2 regions of the Bradyrhizobium sp. USDA 3262 genome follow, and region 2 is predicted to be linked to the other one. Evidence: predicted binding sites of a transcription regulator. Region 2 holds the regulator's gene; the other holds the start of a gene.
The links. Region 2 encodes PhoB, which activates phosphate uptake and scavenging genes when phosphate is short. Its sites were predicted from a motif close to TGTCATNNANCTGTCAT; they were not measured.
Positions count from the first base shown of each region.

Region 1: the regulator PhoB is predicted to act here: its motif matches at 1,542-1,558, upstream of ACVWYP_RS06265 (DUF2794 domain-containing protein).

Region 1 is NZ_JBSSCT010000001.1:1,333,591-1,337,844, reverse strand. Features, by position in the region: gene ACVWYP_RS06270 (Bax inhibitor-1/YccA family protein) at 1-732, shown strand, start outside; gene ACVWYP_RS06265 (DUF2794 domain-containing protein) at 1,114-1,485, opposite strand; gene ACVWYP_RS06260 (DUF1223 domain-containing protein) at 2,029-2,790, opposite strand; gene acnA (aconitate hydratase AcnA) at 2,952-4,254, opposite strand, start outside.
Region 2 is NZ_JBSSCT010000001.1:2,045,967-2,050,220, reverse strand. Features, by position in the region: gene ACVWYP_RS09445 (GcrA family cell cycle regulator) at 1-469, shown strand, start outside; gene ACVWYP_RS09440 (IS110 family RNA-guided transposase) at 817-1,758, shown strand; gene phoB (phosphate regulon transcriptional regulator PhoB) at 1,838-2,548, opposite strand; gene phoU (phosphate signaling complex protein PhoU) at 2,695-3,411, opposite strand; gene pstB (phosphate ABC transporter ATP-binding protein PstB) at 3,519-4,254, opposite strand, start outside.

The DNA of each region.
Region 1 (4,254 bases), 710 kb from region 2:
GCTGCGGCCGTCGACGCCGGTCTGCGCGCCTACATGCTGCGCATCTACAACTACATGAGCATCGGCCTGGCCATCACCGGCCTCGCCGCGCTCGGCGTCTACATGGGTGCGGTGACCACCGACCAGTCGGCCGCCGTCGCCAAGTTCGGCAACGCCTATCTGACGCAGTTCGGCTACGCGATGTTCGTGAGCCCGCTGAAGTGGCTGTTCATCCTCGCCCCTCTGGCGATGGTGTTCGTCATCTCGGCCGGCATCAACCGCCTGCAGCCCGCGACCGCCCAACTCCTGTTCTGGGTGTTCTCGGCGCTGATGGGTCTGTCGCTGTCGTCGATCTTCCTGGTGTACACGCACACCTCGATCGTGCGCGTGTTCTTCATCACCGCGGCGACGTTCGGTGCGCTGAGCCTCTACGGCTACACCACCAAGCGTGACATGAGCGGCATGGGCTCGTTCCTGTTCATGGGTCTGATCGGCATCATCATCGCGAGCCTGGTCAATCTGTTCCTGGCGAGCTCGGCGCTGCAGTTCATCGTCTCGGTGGTCGGCGTGCTGGTGTTCGCGGGCCTCACCGCCTGGGACACCCAGCGGCTGAAGAACGACTACATCTACGGCTACGCCTCGCAGGGTGGCGTGATGGCAGAGCGTGCGGCAATCACTGGTGCGCTGTCGCTCTACCTGAACTTCATCAACCTGTTCACGCTGCTCCTGCAGCTGCTCGGCCAGCGCGACTAAGCGCCTCGAGCGAGCCGATCAAGTCCAAGCCCCGGCCATCCGGCCGGGGCTTTTCTTTTGCGCGGAGCAAATGTGGCGTAGTGGCGTAGCCCGGATGAAGCGCAGCGCAATCCGGGGCAAGTTCATCCATGGCTGCGACAGTCCCGGATTCCGCGGAGCCTGTCATCGCGCGTTCGCACGACCCGTTGGCTCCATCCGGGCTACAAGCTTTTCGTTTGCGCGAGGCAAAAATAGTGGCGAGGCCGCGCGAGGGCCGCACAACTGCGCCGGCGGATTAGCGGATTTGTAGCCCGGATGAGCGAAGCGATATCCGGGGAAGCTGTACCCGGGTGGTGAGATCCTCCCGGATGTCGCTTCGCTCATCCGGGCTACGAGAAATCCCTACACCAGCGACAGCTTGCGGTCGATCACGAACAGCACGCGTTCCAGTTCATGGCCGCGGCGCAGGATCAGGCCGGTCGCGGAAATCACGCTGTACATGCCCTGCTTGCGCGCAAGCCGGGGGTCCTTCTCGATCCGGTAGATCGGCACTTCCGACGCGCGCCGGAACACCGAGAACACGGCACGGTCCTTCAGGAAGTCGATCGCATAATCGCGCCACTCGCCGTCGGCGACCATGCGGCCGTAGAGATTGAGAATGCGGTTGAGTTCAAGTCGATTGAAAGTCACGCGGTTGGGCTGAGGGGTCGCGGCGGCGGTGCGCGCCGCGGCACGACTCCCGCTCGGATCGGTGTCCTCCGAGATCAAACTCATCGAGCGCCTCCTGTCACCTCGGCGACGATCGGGTTCCGAAGGCCCCTCTTCGGGATCGTCACGAGAGTGACATGATCGCGCTAAGCGAGCGTGCCCGCAAGGGGCCAATCGCAATGCAACCGGGCCTTAACCACGGCCGCGCGCGGCGGATTGTCCGGAAAACCGCAGAGTCACGGGAACGTTAGCGGAATCATATTGCTGCCCCACTTCCGCCCATCGCCCGCCCCGCTGCCCTGCGAAAACGAAATCCTGCGTTGGCCCGGTCCTTTCGGTTCCGGATTCCTCAGCCCCCAGCCCCCCGGGGCCGTCGGGATCGGGCCTGTTCGCAGGGGAGTTAAATCCCAACACTGGGCCAACGAAAGTTGGTCCTTTTTGTTTTTGGGACCTGCGCAAGCGAGACGCGCGCAAAACCCCGGCGCTTTCCTTTCGGCAAATCACTGAATGCAGGTTCGTCGCCATGCGCGGCTGCACGACGACATGCGCGCGGTCCAACGGCGCGCCACGGGCGGAAGCCGGCGCATCGCGCCTTACCGCAGCAAGGCTCTAGTGAAGCGAGGTGAAGGCAGCGCCGAGCATCGGGCCCGGCTTGTCGCGGTTGCCGTCCTGGACGTACACCGCCGCAGCATCGACACCGTCACGCGTGATGTTCTCCAGCGGCACGGTCCAGCTCCCGGACGAACCGTTCCAGTCACCGACCTTGAGGAGATTGCGCACCACGTTGTGGTAGGTGATCTCGCGGCCGCGGTTCTCGCCGCGCGCGATCGAGATCGGCACCGACTTCGAGATCGAGCAGATCCAGACCTCGCCGCGCGACACTGCGGGCGACTTCGACGCGGCGACCGACACGTTGATCTGCTTGCCGGTCAGCGTCATCGTCACCGGCACCGACATCACGCTGCCGCTCTTCTCGGTGTCCTTGATCGCGCTCTCGATGCTGGCGCGGTCGCTGCCGATCACATGCGCGGAGCCGTTGATCACGGCCTGCGGCGTGTAGACGTCGCGATCGCCGCGCACATGCGAATAGGCCTTCTGGCGCGCGCTGAAACGGGAGTCGGCCAGCGTGTCCTTCCAGCCGAGATAGTCCCAATAGTCGATCGGCATGCTCAGCGCGATGACGTTGGGGTCCTTCGCGAGGTCACCGATGATCTTGTCCGCGGGCGGACAGGACGAGCATCCCTGCGAGGTGAAGAGTTCGACGACTGCACGCGGATCGGCGTGGGCGGGGCGGATGATCGCGACGATTGCGCAGATACCAAGAGCGCCGGACCATCGCGAGATAGAATTATAGGCCATCATCGCTGTCATACTGCGAACCAGTCGTGATGATTTCCATCCGTAATTGTACGGAGCATGAAGTCTGTCCCTGAACTTGCGTGCCCCAAAACGCGAGAAAGCGGCCTTTTCATAGGCCGCCTTCTTTTTAGTCGCTACTCACTAAGCGGTGAGGCACCGATCACAAATCCGCGTTAGGCCGCGAGTTTGCGCAGCACATAATGCAGGATGCCGCCGTTGCGATAGTAGTCGAGCTCGTCCAGCGTATCGATGCGGCAGAGCAGCGGCACATCCTTCTTGCCGCCGTCGGCGGAGACGATTTCGGCCGTCAGCGTCTGGCGGGGCTTCAAATCGCCCTGCAACCCGCGGATCGTGACCTTTTCGTCGCCCTTGAGGCCGAGCGAGGACCACGACGTGCCGTCCTGGAAGGTGAGCGGAAGCACACCCATGCCGACCAGGTTGGAGCGATGGATACGCTCGAAGCTCTGGCAGATCACCGCGCGCACGCCGAGCAGACGGGTGCCCTTCGCGGCCCAGTCGCGCGACGAGCCGTTGCCGTATTCGGCGCCGGCGAACACCACCAGCGGCACGCCTTCCGCCTGGTACTTCATCGCGGCGTCGTAGATCGACATCTGCTCGCCGTCGGGCCAGTGCTTGGTCAAACCGCCTTCCGGAATATTGCCGTCGGCGCCCTTCAGCATGAAGTTCTTGATGCGGATGTTGGCGAAGGTGCCACGCATCATCACTTCATGGTTGCCGCGCCGTGTGCCGTACTGGTTGAAGTCGGCGGGGCGCACCTGGTGCTCGCTGAGGAACTTGCCGGCGGGCGAGGTCAGCTTGATCGAACCGGCCGGCGAGATGTGGTCGGTGGTGATCTTGTCGCCGAACATCGCGAGGATCCGTGCATCGACCACGTCGGTGACCGGATCCGGCTGCTTCTTCATGCCTTCGAAATAGGGCGGGTTCTGCACATAGGTCGAGCTCATGTTCCAGCGATAGGTCTCGCTTTCCGTGGTCTTGATCTTGCGCCAGTTGGTATCGCCCTTGAACACGTCGGCGTACTTCTTCTTGAAGATCGTCGCGGTGACGTACTTCTTCATGAAGGCGTTGATCTCCTTGGCGGTCGGCCAGATGTCCTTGAGGAACACCGGCTTGCCGTCCTTGCCGATGCCGAGCGGCTCGACCGCGAGATCCTTGGTCACGGTGCCGGCGAGCGCATGCGCGACGACGAGCGGCGGCGAGGCGAGGTAGTTCGCCTGCACGTCGGGCGAGACGCGGCCTTCGAAGTTGCGGTTGCCCGACAGCACGGCGGCGGCGACGATGCCGTTCTCGTTGATCGACTTCGAGATATCTTCCGGCAGCGGGCCGGAATTGCCGATGCAGGTGGTGCAGCCGAAGCCGACGAGGTTGAAGCCGACCTTGTCGAGATCGGCCTGCAGGCCGGAATTGGCGAGATACTCCGCCACCACCTGGCTGCCCGGCGCGAGCGAGGTCTTC
Region 2 (4,254 bases):
GAAACTCTGGGAGTCTGGCCTGTCGGCCAGCCAGATCGCGGCGGAACTTGGCAATGTGACGCGAAACGCCGTGATCGGCAAAGTGCATCGGCTCGGCCTCTCCGGCCGCGCCAAGGCCCCCTCCACGGCCGCGCCGCGGCAGCGCAAGGCCCGCCCCGCCCAGCACATGATGCGGGTGGCGCGCCCGGTGTCCCGCGGCAACACCGCGCTGGCGCACGCCTTCGAGGTCGAGATGGAGCCCGATCCGATCTCCTACGACAATGTGGTGCCGATGAGCCAGCGGCTGTCGCTGCTCGAACTCAACGAGGCCACCTGTCACTGGCCGGTCGGCGATCCCTCAAGCCCGGAATTCTTCTTCTGCGGCGGCAAGGCGCTCGGCGGCCTGCCCTATTGCGCGCATCACTCGCGCGTCGCCTACCAGCCCGCCGCCGATCGCCGCCGGCCGTCGGCGAAACCGCAGATCAAGTGAGCACTCGGGAAACTACGGAAGACCTGAAAAACAAATCCCCGCGAAAGCGGGGATTTTTTTATGGCGCGTGGCCCGTTACATCATCGGCGTCGTCCCGGCGAAAGCCGGGACCCATAACCACTAATGCGTGTTGTTAGAAAGCCGTCTGGCCCCGTGCCGATTACGCCGGCCGCGGCGTATGGGTCCCTGTGTCTTGGAAGTCTGTCAGGATGAGGGTGGGCGGGAAGCCGTTGGGTCCTTGGCGCTTGACGCCGTGAGCCGGCTCGGTCTCCCGCCCGTTCCATCTATCAACCTGAACAGTTGCACGAGGCTGCGCCAACAGACCTCGCATCACAGGGACAGGCACCGTGATCATAGCTCTTCGTTACGTCGGAATCGACATCTCCAAAGACCACCTCGACATCTTTGATGAGGCTGACGGCGTGCCGAGGCGCATTGCCAACGCGCCACAGGCCATCACACAGCAGGTGGCGCGTTGGCAATGCGATGCGCTGGTGGTCTTCGAGGCGACGGGTATCTATGACCTCGCGCTTCGCGAGGCGCTGCGTCAGGCCGGGATCCAGTTCGCACGGATCAACCCGGCCCGTGCCCGCGACTTTGCACGGGCCAGCGGCCTACTCGCCAAGACCGATCCGATCGATGCGCGGATGCTGGCGGCCTTTGCGCGGGCCATGCAACCCGCCCCCGAGCAGGTCGCCGATCCTGCACGGGGCGCCTTGGCGAGGCTTGCAAAACGGCGGGATCAGCTGGTCCTCATGCGCGCCCAGGAGAAGAACCGGCGCAGCGAGGCCGACGATCGCGCCATGGCCGAACGCATCGGCCGCCTCATCGAGGTCCTCGACAGCGAGATCGCCGAGATCGAGGCCGACATCAGCGCATTGATTAAAGCCGAAGCGGAGATCGCGGACGATGCGAAGTTAATGCGTTCGCTGCCCGGCGTGGGTCCCGTGGCCTGCATGCAGCTCATCGCGCAGATGCCGGAACTCGGGCGGGTCGGACCGAAACAACTCGCAGCGCTCGCTGGCCTTGCTCCCTTCAACGTCGACAGCGGCGCCTTCCGCGGCAAGCGCAAGATTGCGGGCGGCCGAAAGCGCGTTCGTGACGCCCTCTATATGGCGGCCCTCAACGCAGTTCGCAGAGCAGATCCGTTCAAGGCCTTCTATGCACGACTGCGACAGGCGGGAAAACCAGCCAAACTCGCCCTCATCGCCGTCGCCAGGAAGCTGCTCACGGTCCTCAATGCCATGATGCGAGACCGAAAGCCGTACCTGCAGACCAAACCAACATAACAGTTGCCGGCTCCCGTGCGCAATTGCGCACTAGGCCGGGACGACACCGTGCTACGGGATATGAATCCCGCAACGGCCATTACGGCTGCGGCTCGGCCTTGGCAAAGCGGTCGTCGAGCGCGTAGCCGGCGCCGCGCACGGTGCGGATCGGATCCTGCTCGCGGCCCGGATTGAGCAGCTTGCGCAGGCGGCCGATATGCACGTCGACGGTGCGTTCATCGATGTAGATGTCGCGGCCCCAGACGCTGTCGAGCAGTTGCTCGCGGCTGAACACGCGGCCGGGATGCTCGAGGAAGAATTCGAGCAGGCGATACTCGGTCGGCCCGAGATCGATCGGGCGGCCCGAGCGCGCCACGCGGCGCTTCTCGCGGTCGAGCTCGATGTCGCCATAGGTCAGCACGGTTGCAAGCCGCTCCGGGCTCGCGCGGCGCAAGAGGCCCTTCACCCGCGCCAGCAGCTCCGGCACCGAGAACGGCTTGACGATGTAATCGTCGGCGCCGGTGGCAAGCCCGCGCACGCGCTCGCTTTCCTCGCCGCGCGCGGTCAGCATGATGATCGGAAGCTGCTTGGTCTCGGGCCGCGCCCGCAGGCGGCGGCACAGCTCGATGCCGGACAGGCCCGGCAGCATCCAGTCGAGGACCACGAGGTCGGGAACGCGCTCCTTCAGCCTCGTGTCGGCATCGTCGCCGCGCCCCACCGTCTCGACATCGTAGCCTTCCGCATCGAGGTTGTAGCGCAACAGCGTCGTCAGCGCTTCCTCGTCTTCGACTACCAGAATGCGTGCGCTCATCGGTTTAAGTTCTTTCTCTGTGGTGATCCGTTGCCCAGACGCAAACCGAAACGCTTACTTCCTTGAGCATAGTCCCCGCGGAAACGAATTGTCGCGAGGATCGTCCAGTTTCACTCTTGCCGGTTTCGCGCTTGCCGATGATGCCTTCAGTTGCCCGGCACCGTGGTGGCAAAAGTGGTCATGTCCCCCTTCGGGCGCTTGTCGGTGATCTGCTGGCCCTCGATCATGTAGAACACGGTCTCTGCGATATTGGTAGCGTGATCGCCGATCCGCTCGATGTTCTTGGCGCAGAACATCAGATGGATGCAGAACGAGATGTTGCGCGGATCTTCCATCATGTAGGTGAGCAGTTCGCGGAACAGCGAGGTGCAGATCGCATCGACCTCCTCGTCGCCCTTCCAGACGTTCATCGCCGCCGGCAGGTCGTGCGCGGCGTAGGCGTCGAGCACCGACTTGACCTGCGACAGCACGAGGTCGGTCATGTGCTCGAGGCCGCGGATCAGCTTCAGCGGCTGGAAATCGCTCTCCAGCGCCGCGACACGCTTGCCCATGTTCTTGGCGAGGTCGCCGATCCGCTCGAGGTCGGTGGCGACGCGCATCGCGCTGACGATCTCGCGCAGGTCGATCGCCATCGGCTGGCGGCGCGCGATCGTCAGCACCGCGCGCTCTTCGATGTTGCGCTGCAGATTGTCGATCTCGATGTCGGCGGCGACCACGCGCTTGCCGAGCGCGACGTCGCGACGGATCAGCGCGTCGACCGACTCGGTAATCATCCGCTCGACCAGGCCGCCCATCTCGGCGACCAGGCGGGTCAACTCCTGCAGGTCGCTGTCGAATGCCTTGGCGGTATGTTCAGAAGCCATCGCTTGTCTCCCTCAAACCATGATCCCGGGGATCATGGTTTCGTGTCCTGAATTTTAGCATGCCCTGATCGGAAAACCGGTTTCCACTTTTCCGGATCATGCGCCGGTCAACCGAACCGGCCGGTGATGTAGTCCTGGGTGCGCCGATCGCTCGGTGAGGTGAAGATCTTGTTGGTGTCGTCGAACTCGATCAGCTCGCCGAGATACATGAAGGCGGTCTTGTCGGAGACGCGCGCCGCCTGCTGCATGTTGTGGGTGACGATCGCGATCGTGTAGTCCTCGGAGAGCTCCTGGATCAGCTCCTCGACCTTGGCGGTCGAGATCGGGTCGAGCGCCGAGCACGGCTCGTCGAACAGGATCACCTCGGGGCGCACCGCCACGGTGCGCGCGATGCACAGGCGCTGCTGCTGGCCGCCGGAGAGCGACAGGCCGGACGCGTTCAGCTTGTCCTTGACCTCGTTCCACAGCGCGCCGCCGCGCAGCGCCTTCTCGACCCGGTCGTCCATCTCGGACTTCGAGATCTTCTCGTAGAGGCGGATGCCGAAGGCGATGTTCTCGTAGATCGTCATCGGGAACGGCGTCGGCTTCTGGAACACCATGCCGACCCGCGCGCGCAGCAAGTTGAGGTCGAGCTTGGGGTCGAGAATGTTGGTCTGGTCCAGCATCAGCTGGCCGACCGCGCGCTGGCCCGGATAGAGGTCATACATCCGGTTGAAGATGCGCAGCAGGGTCGACTTGCCGCAGCCGGACGGGCCGATGAACGCCGTGACGCGGTTGGTGCCGAGCGTCAGGTTGATGTTCTTCAGCGCGTGGTGCTCGCCGTAATAGAAATTGAGATTGCGC